DNA from 4 places in the Cellvibrio sp. PSBB023 genome. Region 4 is predicted to be linked to each of the others. Evidence: predicted binding sites of a transcription regulator. Region 4 holds the regulator's gene; each other region holds the start of a gene.
The links. The regulator FNR, encoded in region 4, switches genes on or off when oxygen is low (the NO sensors DNR and NnrR bind a similar motif). The targets are predictions, from matches to a motif close to TTGATNNNNATCAA.
Positions count from the first base shown of each region.

Region 1: the regulator FNR is predicted to act here: its motif matches at 2,459-2,472, upstream of B0D95_RS14250 (cation-translocating P-type ATPase).
Region 2: the regulator FNR is predicted to act here: its motif matches at 2,052-2,065, upstream of B0D95_RS01165 (FG-GAP repeat protein).
Region 3: the regulator FNR is predicted to act here: its motif matches at 3,637-3,650, upstream of hemN (oxygen-independent coproporphyrinogen III oxidase).

Region 1 is NZ_CP019799.1:3,268,789-3,274,024, reverse strand. Features, by position in the region: gene B0D95_RS14250 (cation-translocating P-type ATPase) at 1-2,397, opposite strand, end outside; gene B0D95_RS14245 (hypothetical protein) at 2,545-2,916, shown strand; gene B0D95_RS14240 (TolC family protein) at 2,995-4,260, shown strand; gene B0D95_RS14235 (efflux RND transporter periplasmic adaptor subunit) at 4,257-5,216, shown strand; gene B0D95_RS14230 (efflux RND transporter permease subunit) at 5,228-5,236, shown strand, end outside.
Region 2 is NZ_CP019799.1:255,061-260,296, reverse strand. Features, by position in the region: gene B0D95_RS01180 (flavohemoglobin expression-modulating QEGLA motif protein) at 1-753, shown strand, start outside; gene B0D95_RS01175 (hypothetical protein) at 770-1,162, shown strand; gene B0D95_RS01170 (hypothetical protein) at 1,178-1,558, opposite strand; gene B0D95_RS01165 (FG-GAP repeat protein) at 2,119-4,389, shown strand; gene tilS (tRNA lysidine(34) synthetase TilS) at 4,479-5,135, opposite strand; partial or broken gene tilS (tRNA lysidine(34) synthetase TilS) at 5,223-5,236, opposite strand, start outside.
Region 3 is NZ_CP019799.1:223,593-228,828, reverse strand. Features, by position in the region: gene B0D95_RS01040 (hypothetical protein) at 1-152, shown strand, start outside; gene B0D95_RS01035 (alpha-E domain-containing protein) at 327-1,304, opposite strand; gene B0D95_RS01030 (circularly permuted type 2 ATP-grasp protein) at 1,308-2,753, opposite strand; gene B0D95_RS01025 (2OG-Fe(II) oxygenase) at 2,943-3,554, opposite strand; gene hemN (oxygen-independent coproporphyrinogen III oxidase) at 3,709-5,112, shown strand; gene B0D95_RS01015 (ROK family protein) at 5,232-5,236, opposite strand, start outside.
Region 4 is NZ_CP019799.1:793,757-798,992, forward strand. Features, by position in the region: gene B0D95_RS03565 (rhodanese-related sulfurtransferase) at 1-537, shown strand, start outside; gene B0D95_RS03570 (hypothetical protein) at 639-977, shown strand; gene B0D95_RS03575 (hypothetical protein) at 1,065-1,583, opposite strand; gene B0D95_RS03580 (SirB2 family protein) at 1,842-2,219, opposite strand; gene B0D95_RS03585 (DUF4202 domain-containing protein) at 2,259-2,855, opposite strand; gene fnr (fumarate/nitrate reduction transcriptional regulator Fnr) at 2,874-3,632, opposite strand; gene B0D95_RS03595 (cold-shock protein) at 4,025-4,231, shown strand; gene glk (glucokinase) at 4,315-5,236, opposite strand, start outside.

The DNA.
Region 1 (5,236 bases), 2.2 Mb from region 4:
TTGCGCCGGTGGCCAACTGACGGCGATGGCGAGGGTAATGCTGACCGCGCTGAGCAGAATCCACAGCGAGCGATTGGGGCGTAAAAAAGCGCTGGCGAGCGAGGCGCGGAAAGAGCGGTTAATTAAGATCAGCCCCATGTTGAACAGCACCAGTGCGCCGAATACCAGCGCGCGCAGATCGTTTTCCGGCATGTCCAGGTAGGCGCCGCCGATGAGTAGCCCGGCGAGTAAGGCCAGGGCGACCAACCCTTGTGTGACTGCCCAGCCAATGCGTTCGCCCACCAGCAGTGGTGTTTGCGGGTCGCGCGGTGGGCGGGTCATGACATCCTCCTCTTCCTGTTCGGCTTCAAAGACTACCGAGCAGGCAGGGTCTATCACCATTTCCAGGAAGGCGATGTGGATCGGGGTGAGGATCAGGGGTAGGCCCATCAGCAGCGGCAGTATGGCGAGGCCGGCAATGGGGATGTGCACTGCCACGATAAATTCGATGGCTTTGCGCAGGTTGTCGTAAATGCGGCGCCCGAGGCGGATGGTTTTGACAATCGAGCCGAAGTCATCGTCGAGCAGCACGATGGAAGAGGCTTCGCGCGCCACGTCGGTGCCGCGCCCACCCATGGCGATGCCGATGTGGGCGGCTTTGATGGCCGGTGCATCGTTAACGCCATCGCCGGTCATGGCAACTATATCGCCATTGCTTTTCAGGCACTGCACCAGCCGCAGTTTCTGTTGCGGGCGGATGCGCGCAAAAATCGAGGTGGTTTTGACCCGCTCGGCCAGTTGGATATCGCTGAGCTGCTCCAGTTCATCGCCGACCAGCACATCGCTCGGCGGCAGGCCTGCTTGTCGTGCTATGGCGCTGGCGGTAGTGGGATAGTCGCCGGTGATCATTACCACCCGGATACCGGCGGATTGGCATTCGGCCACGGCAGCGGGGACTGTGTCGCGCAGGGGGTCGGCAAAGGCCAGCAGGCCCAGGTAGTCAAAGTGCAGTACGGTAGGCGATTCCGGCAGCTCGCCGGTGGGCACAGGCGCCTGAGCGACCGCCAGTACGCGCATCCCCTGCTGCGCGAGTTGATTGGCCTGGGTGGTGAGTTCAGCCAGCCGTGGCGGCGGCAAGTGGCAGAGTTGTGCGATGGCTTCAAGTGCGCCTTTTGTATAGGCGCGGGGTTCCGGTTCGCCCTTGCAGTGGAGGATATTGGTGGTGGCAAACAATTCGGGGCGCAGGCCGTAAGCGCGCAGCCGTTGTGCTTGTTGGAATCTATCCAGCCGGGCGTGATGTTGGGCTAGTCGCTGCACGGCCAGATCCATGGGGTCACTCGGCATGGCGTGACAGGCGAGCAAGGCCGCCTCAAGCAACTGGCTGTCGGCATCGCCCAGCGGCTGTTGGTCGTTGACAAGCCAGGGTTGATTGCCGCTCACCAGCGCCATGAGGGTCATACGGTTTTGGGTGAGTGTGCCGGTTTTATCGGTGCAGAGCACGGTGGTCGCGCCCAGGGTTTCAATCGCCGCTGCCCGGCGGGTGAGCACTCGCGCCTGGGATATACGCCAGGCGCCCATCGCCATAAATACCGCCATGACCAGCGGGAATTCTTCCGGCAGCAGCGACATACCAATCGCGATCCCGCCCAGAATCGCTTCCAGCCAGGAGCCGCGCAGCAGGCCGTAAAGCACCACAACCAGCAGTGCGGCTATGGCGCCGAGGATTGCAAAATCCCGTACCAGCCAGCGCAGTTGTTGCTGCAGGTGTGCCTGTTCGGTGTCGATACTGCTGAGCGCATGGCCGATGTGCCCCATCTCGGTATCCAGCCCTATGGCGCTGACCTGGGCGATGCCCGTGCCGCGCACTACCAGCGTACCGGCATACATACGCTGCTGGTCGCTATTGTCCTTGGTGTGCGTCGTTTCATCCGGGGCGGTTTTTGTTACCGCGACCGATTCGCCGGTCAGCAGCGACTCGTCCACCAGCAGGTCATGGGCGCTGAGCAGGTGAGAGTCGGCCGCTACCCGATCGCCCTCATTCACCACAATCAGGTCGCCGCGCACCACTTCTGTACCGGCGATAGTCAGCCGCTCACCGCTGCGTATCACCTGCGCGCGCGGGCTGGCCAGATCGCGCAAGCTCTCCAGCACCCGCTCGCTGCGCGACTCCTGAATCAGGGTTATGCTCACGGAAATAGAGGCAAAAACCAGCAACAGCAAGGCTTCGGTGGTATCGCCCAGCAACCAGTAAATCACTCCGCCGCCAATCAATAGCGAGAACATAGGCTCGCGCAGCACATCCAACAGAATGCGCAGCAGGTGGCGCTGATTGGGCTTGGGCAACTGGTTGGGCCCCTCCGCTTTCAGGCGCTTGGCGGCTTCCTCATGGCTCAACCCGTTGCGATCATCCGGGGTCATCACACGCACTCCTGCTGGTTATCGATTAATCAACCATAGTTGGCTATGGTCCCGGCGTCTATTGATGTGGATCAGGCGAAGGGGATTGTTTGCCGATTCACCCATAGCCCGTTATGCTTAGCTCACTCTTCACGGCGACTGGTTCCCATGTCCAAACCTTCCCATCAATTTGCCTTTGTGGCGCTGCTTCTCTGGTTGCTTGCCAACTGGGGCGGTGCTTATGGGCATTTGTGTTTTGATGGGCAGGAGCCGCCGCTCTCTATTCATTTGCAGTTGCAGCATATGGATGAGCTGGAGCATCACCCGGATGAGGTGCATCAGGACAGGGATGTGGATGTATTGCAGTCAGTGCTCGCCAAACTGAGCAAGATTGATCTGAATGTCATACTGCTGGCGGTGCTGTCGCTGCTACTGTTCATTCCGCCGCCGCAAGTCTTTACCCACCGCGCTGTCGCGTTTATTCCCACCCGTTTCCCCCACCTACGGCCACCACTACGGGCGCCACCCTTCACTGCCTGATTATTTTTCCGCTTAACTGCAATCGCAGTTTTGGTTGATAACCTGCGTCTATAAGGCGCAAACATGGCAGGAATTGTTATGAAAATCCTTTTATCGGCACTGGTACTGGTTACCTGTGCTGCCTGTGCCTCTGCGCAGGATGAGATCACCCTTGGGCAGGCCTTAAGGGCCAGCCTGCAGCACAACCCGCAACTAACGAGTTATAAGATTCGCCGCGCTGAACTGGCGGGCGAGCAAACAACCGCCGCCCTGCGGCCCCAGACTCACCTTCAATTGGACGCAGAAAACCTTGCCGGCTCCGGCGATTTTAAGGGGGTGGATGGGGCGGAACTCACGTTATCCTTCGCATCCATTATTGAGTTGGGTGGCCAGCGTGATGCCCGGTTGGGCCTGGTCACGGCACGTCAGCAAGCGCTGGCTAGCGAGCAGCGGGTAGCCGTATTGGATCTGGTCGCGGCGGTGAATTATCGCTTTGTCGCCCTGTTGGCAGCGCAGGAGCAGTTGCAACTGGAGCAGCAGGCGGAACAGCTTGCGCAGGGTTTGGTGGATAGCCTGACCAGACGGGTACAACTGGGTAGCACCCCACAGGCAGAGCTAATGCGCGCCCGCGCTGTGCTGGCGCGCACGGCAATCGCCCTGGAAAAAGCCCGGCAGCAGGTGCATGAACAGGCCTTGTTGCTCAGCGCTTACTGGGGCGATCCCAGCCCGGACTTCACCCGCGCCCGCGGTGATTTGTGGGCACTTGCTAACCTTGAACCCCTTGCCCACTGGCAATCCCGCCTGGCGCAGAACCCTGATTTGGCGCTTCTGGCTGACGCCACTCGCCTGCGGGTCGCCGAAGGGCGCAAGGCGGAAAGTGAAGGCCGCCTGGCACTGGGGTGGAATGCAGGCATTCGCCAATTGCAGGAGAGTAACGACACCGCTCTGGTGGTAGGGCTAAGCCTGCCTCTGGCCAGTGGCCAGCGCGCCAGCGGGGCGATACAAACTGCCCGCGCCGCGCAGGATGCCGCCCAACTTGCCGAAGATAGCACCAAACTGCAGCTGGAAACTCGCCTGCAACAAACCTGGAGTGCTCATCAACAAGCCCTGAGCGAAACCACGCGTCTGCGCGACAGCATACTGCCGCTGTTACAGGAGGCCAGCCGCGCCACGGCCAACGCCTTTGAGCAGGGGCGCTATAGCTCCCTTGAACTGGCCATGGCCCAGCGTGAATTGCTGGAAACCCGCGCCCAACTGATCGGTGCCGCCCTGCGCGCCCATGAAACCCGCATTGAACTGGAACGCCTGACTGCCGCTGCGCAATCGACCGTCACACCAGCGACCGAACCTGAGGTAACACCATGAAACTCCTGATAAATAGTTTGTTTTTGACCCTGTGCCTTAGCGGCCCGGTGTTGGCTCATGACGATAAAGACCATGGGCATAAGGATGAACCTGACCACGAACAAGGCCACGACCATGGCGATGCCGCGCACGACGAGCGAACCCATGTAGAGATCAGCCGCGAATTGGCAGACAAAACCGCTATATCCAGCGTTATCGCCGCCGAAGGAGTATTGCAGCAACGCATCAAACTCTACGGCACATTAGTGGTGGACCCCCTGCGCCTTAGCCATATCCAGGCGCGCTACCCCGGCTTGATCCGCAAGGTAAACCCCAGCATTGGCACGCGCGTTAAGGCGGGCGAGCTACTGGCGACGGTGGAATCCAACGAGAGCCTGCGCGAATACCCGCTGCTCTCGCCCATTGAGGGCACAGTAGTTGAGCGCCATGCCAACGCCGGCGAGTTCAGCGGCGACAAGGTGCTCTTCAGTATTCTCGATGAGCGCGTGTTAGAGCTGCATTTGCAGGCGTTCCCTGCCGATGCCAGCAAGATCAAGGCTGGACAATCGATTCTGGTAGCAGCCGATGGCCAGCAGGCGCAGACCCATATCGAGTACATCACCCCGCGCTTTGGCGATACGCCCACGCTGGAAGTCCATGCCCCGGTGGATAACAGTGCCGGGCACTGGGTGCCCAATCAGGCGGTGGAGGGCTGGATCACGCTGGCGGAAACCCAGGTGCCACTTCGGGTGGATAACCGTGCCCTGCAAACCTTTGAGGGCAAACCGGGCGTGTTTGTGAAAGAGGCACTTACCGCGGGGTATCGCTATGAGTTCCACCCCTTGACCCTGGGCCGCAGCGATGGCCTGTACACCGAAGTACTTGCCGGGCTCAGTGCAGGCGACGAATACGCGTTGGATAACGCCTACATCCTCAAGGCCGACCTGGAGAAATCCGGTGCCGCCCATGAACACTAGGAGTTGTCGCCATGATTGAT
Region 2 (5,236 bases), 540 kb from region 4:
GTCTCTGACGCGTCCGCCGGTGGCGACCGCATTAAAATTAATCGCCGCTCCCATTTCTCCGAGCTGGATATTCAGGTGTTGGAAGTCCACGAAGGCTGGGTTCACATAGGCACTACACTCAATGGCCGCGAACAACCTTGGGCAACCTGGTTGAGTGTTGGTTCTCCGCGTATTACGGCGATTCAGGAAGGTATGGCCGTGCTGCTGGAAACCCTGACTTTCAGTTCTTTTCCGCAGCGTGCACGACGCATTAGCGATCGGGTAGTTGCTGTCGATCTGGCTGAACAAGGTGCTGATTTTTGTGAGGTCTACCGCTACTTTTTAGAGCGAGGCGTGAGCGAACACGACAGTTATCGCGTGACCCAACGGGTATTTCGCGGCGGCACCCTGACCGGCGGCTCGGTGTTCACCAAAGACATCTCTTACGTAAAAGGTTTTGTGGAAAATGTGAATTTTATTCGCAGCGCCATACAGTCGGGCGTGCCGGAAATTATTCCCATGCTGTTTGTGGGCAAGGTAACGCTGGATGATTTACCGCTACTTTATGAGCGCTATCTGGATGGCGTTATTGCCGGGCCCAAATATTTGCCACCGATGTTTAAAAACCTGAACGGCCTTTATGTGTGGTTTGGATTCTCAAGCAGTTTGTCGGAGATGAATATTGCGCGCGTGCAACAGCACTTTAATAAACTGTTCCGGCAACTGCCGGCAGCAACACCCATCCAACCACCTACCGACGCAGAATTGGATTGAGTTAGATTAGTTGATCATGACCTACTACAAAGTTGTACTTTCTGGCGAAAACATTTTTTTTGAAAACGCCTCACGCATTGATAGCGACAGCGCCGAACCAGTGATTGGTTTTATCAGCTGCAAACCCATCACCGCCGAGACGCCTGTGTTGGCACTGGCCATCGCCAAACGCGACTTATTGGTACATTGGAACCAGAGTTTTAATTTCGATCGCAAAATGGGCATGCCCAAATTAACCCTGGAATACATGGGTGAAGTGCGCGGCTGGTTTAAACCCAAAAGTACACAAGACTATTATTGGTTCACCAGTGAAGAACACAAACAGACGCTGCTGGCACAGTTGGGGCAGCCACTGCGCCAACGCCTATGGCGAAAGGAAACACCCATCAATATGGGCGCGGAGGAATAACCGCTGAACAAACGGTCAGGCAATTGCCGCCGGAGCAGCGGGCTCAACAACATCCAACAACACCGTGCGCAACACCGGCGATGTAATTTCTTCACTGCGCGCAGACAGCGGTGAATTACCCACCCACTCAAAGCGCCAGCGGTACATTTGAGTACCGTCAGTAGATTCACGCACCTCAATCAATTCAAAGCGGCGCGCATCCAGATCAAAGCGCTCGCGCAATTGAAACGCAAAAGGTTCTGCATTTTTTCCGACGAAACTGGATGCATGCTGGGTAGGTGCAACAACCAGTACATAATCGCGCCCCTGGAATTGCAGGTGACAAACGCTCAGGCTTACCGGTTGCCCAAGACGATTGCTCAATACTGTTTCAACAAAAAAAGAGTTCATCACCATAAAAGATCCCGCTGCGTTTTATTGTTTTCTAGCGTGCTATGTGCCGCAAAAAACAGGTTGATTATTCGCCACCCGGTTCTGATAAAGAGTCCCTCTACGCGGCGAGGCGGCAGTCTACGCACAATTTATGACAGTTCAAGTAAAAGCGTGTTGTCGCGTTGCCCCGGTCACATCCACGAGAATTTTGTTACTTTATTGCCAGATGGTTGGTAGCAGGAGTGACAAATCCCCATGGTCTTTGTCTCCGGCGGGGCACCAGCCGATAAAGCTCTTCTCTATGGCTGTTGGAATTCTGAATAGTTCCTTAACAAGCTCTTCCTTAACGACTACAGACAGGCAGATTGACCGATTGCCGGGCGCACAATTGCTAACAACTCCTCCGGTCGGACTGCCGTAGATTACTGCAGGAATAAAAACACTGAACCAATTGCCTGATTTAACGGTCTCTATGCGGCTTCTATTTGTAGATCAGGCAGGCCTAAATGCTGGCGATTTGATTGACACCAAGCGCCGCGACACACAGAATCACCGACCAGTTTTAACCCTCAGGAACACGCTGAATGAATATTGATCGTTTATCCCCGCTATTACAGCGCACCACCCTGCTGCTCTCGCTTGCAGCTGGTTCATTTTTGCTCGCTGCCTGTGGCGGCGGAAGCGATAACAAATCATCAGCCAGTAGCTCATCCATTAGCAGCAGCTCCTCGCTCCGCAGTAGTTTCAGCAGTGCCTCAGTGCCCGCCAACGGCTCCGGCGAGTGGCCGAGTGTAAGGGTGGAGGCGCAATCACCCAAGGTGCTCAATTTTCAATGGAGCCCGGTTGACGGCGCAACCTTTTACCAACTGTTCAAGCACGATGTGGCGACAGGCGGTGTAGTGCAAGTTGGCGGCGACCTGACCACGCCCCAAGCAACTGATGAAATAGGTGTTCACGTACACGACTGGGTTAATAACTACTATTACGTGAAAGCCTGTAATGCAGACGGTTGCTCCCAATCCGATCTGGTATTCACCGCCACCGAAATGATCAAATCCATTGGTTATTTCAAAGCCTCCAACACCGGCTCATTTGACTGGTTTGGTTGGAGCATCACTATTTCGGGCGATGGCATGACCATGGCCGTAGGTGCACCTGCAGAAGATAGTAAGGCCACCGGTGTCAATGGCGATCAAACCAACAACGAAAGTACCAATTCCGGTGCGGTCTATGTGTTTGCCAAAGAAGATGGCCAGTGGGTGCAACAGGCTTATCTCAAAGCATCCAATACCGAACAACCAAACCTAAATAGTGGCCGCGTGCTGCCGAATGATCGTTTTGGCTACCGTGTGGCATTGTCTGACGATGGTAATACCTTGGCAGTATCAGCCCTATTAGAAGACAGTCCATCCTATGGCATCAACTGCAATCAGGACAACTATGAAATAGTCACCAGCTCCGCCTCGTCAGGCGGTGTCGGTGATTTGCTGACAGCCCAAGACTACAATGTCGGCGCTGTCTATATTTTCACCCGCAGTGCAGGCACCTGGTCACAGGATGCTTACGTGAAACCTATTTTCTCTACCATTCACGCCTTTGCCCAGACCTCTGTTGCCCTGCGTTTTGGCGAATCACTGGCACTTTCCGGTGACGGTAAAACCCTGGCAGTCGGCACAACACAAGACTTTATGGGTAGAAGCGGTGTTTTCAACTTCAGCAGCACATCCTCACTTGAATGCCTGGTGTTTTACCCTTCAAGCAGCTCATCTACCAGCAGTACCAGCAGTTCCTCCAGCAGCAGTAGCTCCAGCTCCAGCACTTCCTCTGCCAGCAGCAGTTATCGCGGCGGCTCAGGCTCAGGTGCGGTTTATACCTTCCGCTTGGGTGAAAACGGCTGGCAGGAAGAGTCCCATGTCAAGGCATCCAATGCCCAACAAAACGACAACTTCGGGGTTAGCGTTGCGCTCTCTGTCGATGGCAACACCATGGTAGTAGGTGCTATAGGCGAGGACAGTCAGGCTCAGGGCGTCAATGGTGACCAATCAGACAATACTTGCTACTACATCAACCGCGATAGCCTCTATGTCATAGATCCTGCCTGTAAAGATGCAGGCAGCTATATCAACTATGGCATCAACAACGGCGCTGCCTATGTGTTCAGCCGCACTGACAACGCCTGGGCACAAGAAGCCTATTTGAAACCGGCGTCCACGTTTATCGCGACCCAATTTGGCTCTAATGTCGATGTATCAGGCGATGGTAATACTGTTGCGATTGGCGCTGTAGGTGAAACCAATGGCTCTGTGGATATCAGCAACAGAGACAATATTGACTCCGCCAAAGTGCAGGAATTGGTCAAAGAAGTGAACAGCGGTTCAACCTATGTGTACAGCCGCAATGGTTCTACTTGGGCACAGCAAGCGCGCCTCAAGCCATCTACCATTACCTTGGGCGGTGAGTTTGGCAGCAGCGTAAGCCTCTCCCACGATGGTAATATCCTGGCGATTGGTTCATTCCGCGAAAACAGCTATGCAACAGGTATCAATGGCGATGAAGGTGATACCAGTAAGGAAGATGCAGGCGCAGTCTTTGTATTCACCCGCAGCAATACGGTGTGGTCGCAAAAGAGTTATGTCAAAGCATCCAACCCTGATGCCGGTGATCGCTTCGGGTTGAATGTCAAACTCTCTGCCGACGGCCAAAACATGCTGGTCGGCGCGCACCGTGAATCGGGCCGTGGCTATACCTCTGTTGCGGCCTCCAGCGGTGCCAGCACCAGTTCGGCAGCCAGCAGCACAGGCCTTGACCAGAGCGATAACAGCCTGGAAGCGTCTGGCGCGGTGTACCTCTACTAAGCTGGACCTGGCAATCAACAAAAACGGGATGCCAAAAGCATCCCGTTTTTGTTTGTGTCGTCATTAACAGATACCGCACTTGTCGCCATTTAACCGCCCCACCGCAAGTGCAACCCCTGCTCGCCCGCTTCGGCGGTATATCCGCTACAAACCCATAAATCCCCCACAGCAACCAGCGTATCGCCGCTGTACACCAGTGGTAAGTCATCCCGAAGCCAAGGCTCCAGGGCATACTCCTGCAGTAATTTTTTCAAGGTTTGGGAGTGATGGCGCCCCGCAGGCTTACAACGTTCACCGCCTTGGCGATAGCGAACATGTAAATCCGGCAATCCCACTTTCAAGCGCGCTGCGCCGTCGTCGCTCCTCTCAACTCCCCCCTGCTCCACCATGTCCAGCGTCAATACCGGCAAGGCTGCAGGCAACAGATACAAGCGCTGGCGAAATACCCGCAGCGATAGATCACCCCAGGTCACATTCGCTTCAGCATCCTCGCGCCCCAGCAACAATTGCTGCTGGATTTGCCGCCAATGGCTCTGCTCGGGCGTGTTGTAACCGGCGCTGCGCAGCCAATAGCGCAGCAGGTTTTGCTGGCGTACCGGCGACAGGGAACAGAGAAATGCCAGATCAATACTCTGCCCGATGCGCTCGCGTCGCGTCGCCGCTGTGTGTAAGTCCTCGCGGGCGATAGCCTCAAGCAGTTGCTCTTGCTCCGCACAAAGCTCGGCCGTTTGCTGCCATTTGCGCATAAACGCCGGCCAGCGTCGGGCAAGCAAAGGCATTACCTGATTGCGCAAAAAGTTGCGGTCATAGGCATCGTCCTGATTGCTTTCATCCTCCACCCACTGCA
Region 3 (5,236 bases), 570 kb from region 4:
AGGCGATGTTTGAAGCGAATGGCGAAGTGGGGTTGCGGATTCAGGAGAATTTATTGATCGGCGTGGGTGTGGATTACCAATTATTTGGTGAACCCGGCGATACCAAAGCGCACTACTGGAATTTATATGTGAGCACAGGTATTACCTTCTAAGCTGAACCAACTATTTCCATTGTATTGTGGGTTTCACCATTCGGTGGTGAGCACATAAAGAAACATTTTTTTACAAAGGCAAAAAAAAGACCCCGAAGGGTCTTGTCCAAGTAGGACTATACGCAATTCAACGCTAACGACAAAAAACAACTAAATACGGATACAAGAATCATGCTATGCGGATTTTTGTTCCTGTGCCTGTGCTACCACTACCGGCAAAAACCAGGTTTCAGCAATACTGAAGTGCAAGCTACCAATTGCTAATTGCAGTTCATCAATGTATTCATGTAAACCGGATTGCAAGAGTTCATCCAAATCCGCCTCATCCAGCTTGTGTTGAATACTGACAATAGAAGCGAGCACTTTTTCGCTGTTCGGCAGCGCCCATAAACACTGCTCCAATTGTTTTAGGCAGTGAGCAACCGCGCGCGGGAAATCCTCATTTTGCAGTAAAAATTTAACAACTGCATTGGCATTAACCCTGTCGCGGACTTGCTGGCGATACATTTGGTAGGCACTGAGTGAACGCAAGACACTCATCCACAAAATATTGTCGTAAGGTTCCAGGACTTCGGTGCCACCAATAGATAGGTGCGGTAATAAATTCACCAAACCGGCATCCACAATGCGGGTGGTCATGTCGGCACGTTCCAGGTTGCGCCCAATACGAATTAAATCATAGGCGTTGTTATGGCTCATGCAACCAGACAACAAACCGGTAAACTGCTGCACACTGCTAATGACATGCAACAAAATAATATTGCGATCGCGACGCGAGGTCACCTTGTCGGCGCGTTCACGAATATAGTGGTATAAATCGTTAATTAATTCCCAAGCTTCCATGGGCATAATTTCGCGGGTAATCCGCGCATTTTCACGGGCAAAGCTGAGAGAGTTAATGAGTGAGGCGGGATTCTTTTTGTCCGCCAAAATAAAATTCACAACGGTTTTTTCATCCGCCAGTTGGGTGTCACCACGCTCAAAATAACTGCCGGTTCCACTGATATCAATTAAGGAGCCCCACCCCACGCGCACACCGGAGGGTAAGTCCAACAACAAATTGGAATTGACATTCACAAGGCGCGCAATATTTTCACTGCGCTCCATGTAGCGACCTAACCAATAAATACGTTCCGCAACACGAGACAACATGGTTTAGTCCTCCACCACAATCCAGGTATCTTTACTGCCGCCACCTTGCGATGAGTTCACCACATAGGAACCCTTACGCATTGCCACACGGGTTAAGCCGCCGGGTGTAACGTGATGTTCGCGGCCTTGCAATACAAAGGGTCGCAAATCGATATGGCGCGGTTCGGCATTGCCGTTGGTGAGAATGGGGGCAGTGGATAACGAAATTAATGGCTGTGCCATGTAATTGCGCGGATTGGCTTTAATGCGCTCGGCAAATTCCGCGAGTTCTTTTTTACTCGCCTGCGGGCCGATAATCATGCCGTAACCGCCGGATTCATTCGCGGGTTTTACGACTAATTGGTCGAGGTTGGCGAGCACGTAGTCGCACTGCTTTTTATCCACACACAAATAACTGGGCACATTGGGCAGTATGGGTTCCTCACCCAAATAATATTTAATCATGTCCGGCACAAAGGTGTAGATGACCTTGTCATCTGCCACGCCGGCACCTGGTGCGTTGGCGAGTGCAACATTGCCTTTTAACCAAGCACGCATTAAACCGCGCACACCTAACACCGAGTCCGGGTTAAACATTTCCGGATCTAAAAACAAATCATCAATACGGCGATAAATAACATCCACACGCTTTAAACCGTCGATGCTGCGCATGTAAACGCAGTCATCACTGTCCACCACCAAATCACTGCCTTCGACTAATTCCACACCCATTTGTTGGGCAAGGTAGGAGTGCTCAAAATAGGCGGAGTTATAAATACCGGGAGTAAGTACCACGACTTCCGGGCGTTCGGATTGCCGCGGCGAGAGCGATGCGAGCGTGTCAAATAATTGATTGGGGTATTCTGTGACCGGCACAATATTGTGGTTTTCAAACAGCTCCGGAAATACACGCTTAGTTACCTTGCGATTTTCCAGCATGTAGGACACACCGGAAGGGACACGCAGGTTATCTTCCAGCACAAAAAAATCGCCTTTGTCATCGCGAATTAAATCACTGCCGCAAATATGCGACCACACGCCGTAAGCGGGTTTCATGCCGATGCATTCTTTGCGGAAATTGACCGAATCTTCAAACAGGTAAGCAGGCACAACACGATCTTTAATAATTTTTTGATCGTTATAGATGTCGTTAATAAATAAATTCAGGGCAGTCAGGCGCTGGATTAAACCGCGTTCCGTTTTTTGCCATTCACGCTGGGGAATAATGCGCGGGATAATATCGAAGGGCCATTCACGATCGATGTTGCCTGCATCGCTGTAAACCGTGAAAGAGATACCCATGGTTTTAATGGCGAGCTCCGCCGACAGCTTTCGTTCCTGCAATTCAGCGCCGGTCAGGGAGGCGAGATACTGGGCGAGATGTCGGGTTTCCGGACGGGCGTAGCCGGGCGCGCGAATCAGTTCATCATAGAAATGGCCAGAGTGGTAATCCTGCCAATCTATTTTCATTTCACTCATAGTGACTTCCTTTAACATCGCGGCCTCGCTCTCTAGAGTATGCGCTTTTAGCATTGTTATAGCGCCCGCCGAAGTTCCTCCCTGATATCCATTTCTCCCATCCCCGGAGAATTTCAGCAGGCTACATTCGGCTGTTGCAATAAGGTTGCCAACACATACTCAATGGTGCTTAAGCGGGCATCACAGTGGTTTTATCCGAAACCAACCCGCAATACTCTGGCGCCGGGCTCCTGCGGGCAGCACTTCATGCGGGAAATCTTCACTTAAGAACAACACCAGCCTGCCATATTCTGGTGCAAGACGCAGCAATTCATTCTCGCCTGCCTCATCATAGAGCACCAATTCACCGCCGTTGTTTGTGTCCCAGTCGGGATTCAAATACAGCACGGTAGACAGTTTTCGTCCCGGCTTGCCTCTGAAAGCATCGCGGTGTTTTTGATAAAACGCGCCAGGTTCATAGACGGCATAGTGGCTTTCATAATCGAACAACCCCAGAAACAAACGCTGGTTAATCGCCTCGCGCAGCTTATCCATCCAGGATAAAAATTCAGTGACAGCGGGCACGCCAGGTTCTAACCATTGAATTGCATCACCACGAATACGGTTATCGAGCTGATAGTCACCCTGGCGCCCGACACCTGCCCGACTGAGTGCCGTCTCTTGCTGCTGTAAATTCAGCAATAAGCCCGCGAGCAAATCCGCTGGCAGGGGATTTTCCAACACCAGATAACCTTGATCGGCAAGGGCATCGGCGATGGTGTCATAGAGTGAATCAGGGCAGGCATGGGTCATGGATCAGATCATCGGTAACCGGGGGGGGTAACGCCACAATAGCAAGGCTAAGGCAATTATTCAGATAGCCTGCATTATAGGCTTGATCCATATCAAGTCACGGCGGCGCGCAAGTTTTTACCATGCACGCAAGACTCGCCGGGGAATGTTGCCAATGTCACTTTTTATTGAACCACTGGATTGGGATCAAGCACTGCTACAGCGCTATGATCTGGCTGGCCCACGCTATACCTCCTATCCGACTGCACCACAATTCCAGGAGGCCTTCAGCGAAACTGCATTGCGCAATGCTATTACTCGCAGTAATAGCGCGCAGCGCCCGCTGTCGCTCTATTTCCACATCCCCTTTTGTGAAAGCCTGTGTTACTACTGTGGCTGCAATAAAATTGTGACCAACAATAAAAGCCGTGCCCGCCCCTATTTGCAGCGCATGATTCAGGAGCTGGCGCTCTATGTGGATTTATTTGATCAACACAAACAGGTAACACAACTGCACTGGGGCGGCGGGACCCCCACCTTTATCAGTGATGAAGAAATGTCGCTACTGATGAACGCCACGCGCCGATTATTTCAATTAGCCGATGACGATAGCGGTGAGTTTTCTGTGGAAATACACCCGGGACGGGTCAGCGTAAAAACCATGGCGCATTTGCGCAACCTTGGTTTTAATCGCGTCAGTATGGGCGTGCAGGATTTTGATAGCCGCGTACAGCACGCTGTTAATCGCTACAACACACTGGAGCAAGTCAGCGAACTCAGCAACGCCTTGCGCGCGCAAGACTATAAATCCATTAGCATGGATTTAATTTATGGTCTGCCGCTGCAAACCCTTGCCAGCTTGCGCGAAACCCTGAGTAAAGTTATCGATTTGAATCCGGATCGCTTGTCGCTGTTTAATTACGCACATATGCCTCATTTATTTAAAAGCCAGCAATTAATTAAGGAGCAGGATTTACCTGTCGCCAGTGCAAAATTGGACATGCTGCACTATGCGATTCACACCCTGGAAGCAGCGGGCTATCGCTACATAGGCATGGATCATTTCGCCAAACCGGAGGATGAATTAAGCCGCGCTCAGGATGCTGGAAAATTACAGCGCAATTTCCAGGGCTATTCTACCCACGGCGACTGTGATTTATTGGCTGTGGGCGTTTCATCCATCAGCATGATTGATAATGTTTACGTGCAAAATGCCAAGGAGTTAAATACTTATCAGCAAAAAATGGATATGGGCTTATTGCCCATTAGCAAAGGCTTTACCTTGAATGCAGAAGATCAATTGCGCCGCTTTATTATCAACCGTTTGATTTGCCATTGCCGCCTGGATTTTGCGGAATTAAAAACCTGCTTTGATATCGATGCCGCACATTATTTTTCTGCTGAGTTGGCACAACTGGCACCCATGCAGGCCGATGGTTTATTGACTATCAATAGCCAAGGTATTTATGTGCACAATAAAGGGCGCTTGTTAATTCGCCGGGTATGCATGGTGTTTGATGAGTACCTGCAAAAAGCCAAACAGGATTCATCCCGCATTCGCTATTCAAAAATTATTTAACCAATCACACTTACAATTAAATAAACAACCATAAAAAAACCCGATGCGATAACCGCATCGGGCATAAAAAGGCAGAAAATTCTGCCACGACAAGCTGGATACAACAGACAAGCAAAAATCTATG
Region 4 (5,236 bases):
GCTTATGTAGCCGAGAACCTAGACCCTGCCAAACACAAAAAAGTGGCTATGTTTTGCACCGGTGGCATCCGCTGCGAAAAATCAACCGCTTACATGAAAGAGCAGGGCTTTGAAGAGGTCTACCACCTCGAAGGTGGCATCCTTAAATATTTGGAGGAAGTTCCAGAAGAGGAAAGCCTGTGGCGTGGTGAGTGCTTTGTGTTTGATAACCGTGTGGCCGTCAACCACAAGCTGGAAAAAGGTGTTTACGACCAGTGCCATGGCTGTCGTTACCCCATCACCGAGGAAGACAAAAAGTCCGAACGCTATATGCTCGGTGTTTGCTGTCCGCGCTGTTATGACAAGCTGACCGTCGAACAAAAAACACGTTTTTCCGAGCGGCAAAAACAAATTGAGTTGGCCAAACAACGCAATCAGGCACACATTGGCGTATTGCCTCCGGAGCGTCAATTGCGCCGGGAGCAAAAGTTGGAGCTGCGTGAAGAGCAACGGCGCAAATCTATGGCCGCGGATAATGCCGCTGCTGTAAACGGCTAAGTTGCAGCTAGCTTGGCTAAATAGCCAATAGCTATTTTGTCACATAAATAGTTTATGATTTAATGCAGGCTTCGTTAATAAACATCACATCAGTGGTAGCTATGAATTTTGAGGATTGGGTAGCCGATGCGGCTGCCGGTACAGCAACACACGCAAGTGGATTCAGTATTCGCATTGAGGGAAACCCCAAGGATCCGAGTGATGTCTATCCCGGTAAGTTTCCGGAGGGCATCAGTTTTGTCGATCAGGCGCGCCTGCTGCGATCGGGTCTGGAGTTTTTGGCAAAGTCTGGCGGTAGTGCGCCTAAATCCTGGCAGAGTAGTCCGGTTCAGGATGCAAAATCCGAGGCGATTAAAGCACGTGAAGAGCTGGCAAAGCACTTTGCCGAGCGTCCAGATAAACCGGATCGCCCCGTACTGTCTTTGAAAAAGAAAACCTGATAGGTGTGTTTATTTCCACCCAGGCATAAAAAAACCGGCTCAGTCATGGCCGGTTTTTTTATGGGTATTCATCGGGTGAATTGGGGCTTAAAGCAGACCGCGACGTTGCAGTTCAAGATAGTGGTCATCCACATTTTTAAAAAGCTCATCAAATTTTTGCCCGGCAGCGGCTGTTACCAATTCCAGGCTTTCCACTTCAGCGCGTGGGCGCATCATGATTTTATGCAGTTCATCGGCGGTATTGGTGAGCGACGACATAATCTTTTCGGTGCTCTCTTTATCGCGGAATATCCTGCCTTGCTCGGTTAATTGCATGTAGTTATCGCACTCTTGCAGCCAATCTTTGCGCTGCATAATGAAGTTGCGAATATTTTTGGCGCCGCCCCGGTGTGCTGTAGGCAGTTGTTTCTCGCGGTAGGCTTGGAGGCTTTTGCGGCCTTGTAATAAGAAATCCAAACTGGTGGTTTTGCAGTATTTAAGGTTGAGGTAACTGGCAAATTTAACGTTATTTGCTGTTTCGGCCTTGGCGCGCTTACAAGCTTCATCACACGCAAGGCTGAATTGTGAAAAACAAAATAGGGTGATGCACAAGAGTATCTTTTTCATAGGTTTCGCCGATTATTAAAGTTATTGGAAAGCTAAACAACAGACGTGTGATATAAATCACTTTTTAAGAAAGGTCAAGTATTGTAAATAAAATCAGTGCTATTAATTACCTATAGATCTATCATGGTCCAAGTGGCTGGTTATTTAAATAACTGTATAAAAGGTAAAGAGTGGGGTAGGGGGCGTTAGTGAAGGGGGGAGCTTAGCAAAGGTTTTTGCCGCAACACTTAGGTGTTGCGGCAATTAGTTGCTGTCTAATTAGCCTAAAAACCCCATTGGGCTTTTGGTGATAGCAACGCTGACAATATAAGCAAATACCACTAAGGCATCTACCCAGAGGATTTTTTGCAGGAGCACGTTGCGAACCTTAAATGCGCCAACACCGAGAATGATAAATACAACCAAGCCGATGAGTTTGGCCATAAGCCAAGGATGCTCACCTGGTTTCATCCCCAAACTGACGGCTAATAGGATGCCGCTCACCAGCATGATGGTATTGATAATATGTGGGGCAATTTTCAGCAGTTTTTTGTTCAGTAGTGGTGAATTAATAAATAACAAAACACCACGTACAAAAAATATCAGCAGGGCGAGGGCGACAAACGTTAAGTGCAAGTGTTTAAGGGCTATATACACGGTGTTTTCCTTTTTAATGATGGATGAATCATTGTTGTATTAATTATCAGGGCTCAGCGCTTTGCTGACCAACGTTAGCATCTTGTCATTCAGCGGCAGTGTTAATGCTGCAGTATGACCAGTGGGTGACATTTTATTCCAGGTCTTGCGAATAATATCGATGAGCTTGGCTTCCTCGTGTTTACCGGCAAAATCCTCCAGATAAAACTCGATGAATACCAGGCAAATAACATCCTCAAGGGTTTGAACTTCTTCATCGCGCTTGAGGCTGCGTTTTAGCAGTAGGTCTTTTACCCGTGCAATAACCGCATCTTCATACCCTTGGCTGGCCATAATCTCACCGGCAATATCCCCATGCATTTGTGCCAAATCCAGTCGCCACTTTTTGTAGCCGGTACGATCCATGGGGTAATCGGAGCGAGGGATTTTCCAGCGGCAGATATGTTGGCTGCGTGCCGCCAGTTGTAGGGGGTCAGATGCGTGAGGACAAAACTGCGCCAGTCGTGCGCTCATGCGTTGGCCATAAATCCATTCTTTGGCAACAACCTTGCCATCCACTATTTCAGTATTAGGGTCTTGCAGGTTGGCCGTATCAAAAGCGGCGAGGGTGGCGTCCAGACGTTGGGCGTTAATCATTGTGGATACTCGTGGTGGTTAACAGTGACTGTCGCCGTTGGCGATGTTGCGCAGCTGTTCCATATTGGTAATCAGTACTTCTTTTTTATCAACAGAAATGACCTGTTGTTTTTGTAAGCGAGTAAAAATCCGGCTGACGGTTTCAATGGTCAAACCGAGGTAATTGCCAATATCTGTGCGCGACATGGGTAAGCGGAATGCATTGGCCGATAACTGGCGGCGGCTATTGCGGCTAGATATGCTTAACAGCAGGGCTGCAATGCGCTCCTCGGCACTACTTTTACTGAGCAAGGTAATAATTTGTTGGTCCTGAGTGATTTCGCGGCTCATTAACTGGAAAAAGTGACGCTGCAAATTGGGAATTTGCAAACTCAATTCTTCCATGCGATTAAACGGAATCTCGCATACAGACGCCGTTTCCAGTGCAATGACCGAGTTGGTATAACGGTTATCTGCAATACCGTCCATACCGACAACTTCACCGGGTAAATAAAATCCGGTGACTTGCTCTTCGCCGTTATCACTCAGTGTCAGTGCTTTTACGGCACCCGAGCGAATGGCATAAACGGAGTGGAAGTGATCATTGGCGCGGTAGAGATAATCGCCTTTTTGCAGGGGTTTGCCGCGCTGGATGATGCTGTTCAAGCGATCAATATCTTCAATGTGCAAGCTGATCGGCAAGCAGATAGTGTTTAAACGGCAATTTCCGCAACTAACGCGCTTATCGTGAGGGCAGCTGGAATCCTGGGTTTTTACAATGTGTTGATTAGCTGTCATAAGTCCACCACCTCAAATAAGTGACCATGGCCGCGAAACCTGCGGCAATAGTGTAATAAGCGATTGTTGCAGCTTTAATGGAGGCGGTAAATAGTTGATTTGGCTCAATTGTCCGCGGAATTTGCATTCGGCAGAGGGGAGCTTGCCCTGATGTATGGATATAACTAAAAAGCAGGTGGCTTTCTTAAAAAGCCCTCTTTACTTGGGGCTGACTGAATAATATATTGGTTCGGCTGGCCAGTTAGCAGCATTATTTATGGTAAGTCGCATCGTTGTTCTAGCAGTAAATCTATTAGCACCTCGTTCTGTTTTTCATAAGTAACATCTGAATCCGCCAGCGCAATCCCACTTGGGGTATTCATTTTTATTTTAAGAAAACATCGAGGTTTATTATGGCTAGAAGTACTGGCACCGTTAAGTGGTTCAACGAATCTAAAGGTTTTGGCTTTATTGCAAGCGAAGCTGGTCAGGACGTTTTTGTTCACTACAGTGCAATCAGCGGCTCAGGTTTCAAGACCTTGGCAGAAGGTCAGCGCGTAGAATTTGACGTAAAGCCCGGACAAAAAGGCCCACAGGCTGAAAATGTAGTTGGTCTTTGATCGTATCCTCGCGAACGCAAGAGCAATAAAAAAATCCGCCCGGGTAACCGAGGCGGATTTTTTTATTGTTTACAAATGCTTTGTTATTTCAATGATTCTGTATTGTTGATTAACCATGCAGCAGAACCTACTAGCGCTGCTTTGTCATTCACAATCAAACGAATCGATATGTCACTGACGTAGCCGGTCATTGGCCCCTTATTTTTGTAGCGCTCAAGAAAGTGTGATTCGGGTAATAGATCTACCAGCTTGGGAGTAATCCCTCCACCAATCACTACGCCACCTTTTGCGCCGAGGGAAAGCGCTTTGTCACCTGCGACTTCACCCAGTACGTCACAAAATGTCAACACTGCTTCGCGACAGAGTGGGTCTTGATTGGCAATGCCTTTGGTGCTCACATCGGCTGGTGTATAAGGCTGCGCTTCAACGCCTTCATTGTGCGCCAGGGCTCTGTAGAGTGTTACCAAGCCGCCGCCGGAAAGAATATTCTCCACAGAGACATGGTTCTGCTCTTTCAACAGAAAGGCTTTGATATCCAGCTCTTTTTCATTGGTTGGCGCGAAGCTGGCGTGGCCTCCTTCGGTGGGGATGATTCGCCAGTTGTTTTGGCTAGGCACTAGCGCGGCCATGCCAAAGCCCGTACCTGGCCCCATCACCACAATCGGTGCATCGGCACTGGATTTATGCGAGTCATATAATGTGATGAGTTCATCGTCTTCGAGAAAGGGAACTGCATAGGCAAGTGATGCAAAATCGTTGATCACATGCAGTGTTTTCATGCCCAGTTGATCGCGCAAGCCATCAATTGAAAACTTCCAATTAAGGTTGGTCATCGATGCTTGGCCATTTTCGATTGGACCGGCAATCGCGAGGCATGCATAGGCTGGAATTTCAATGCCAAACTCGCTACAGCAAGCTTTGATCATTGTTGCCATGTCTGGATAGTTGGCACATTTAAGTGTAATTTGGCGTTCTGCTGTGTAATTGACCTTGCCATTTGCGCGA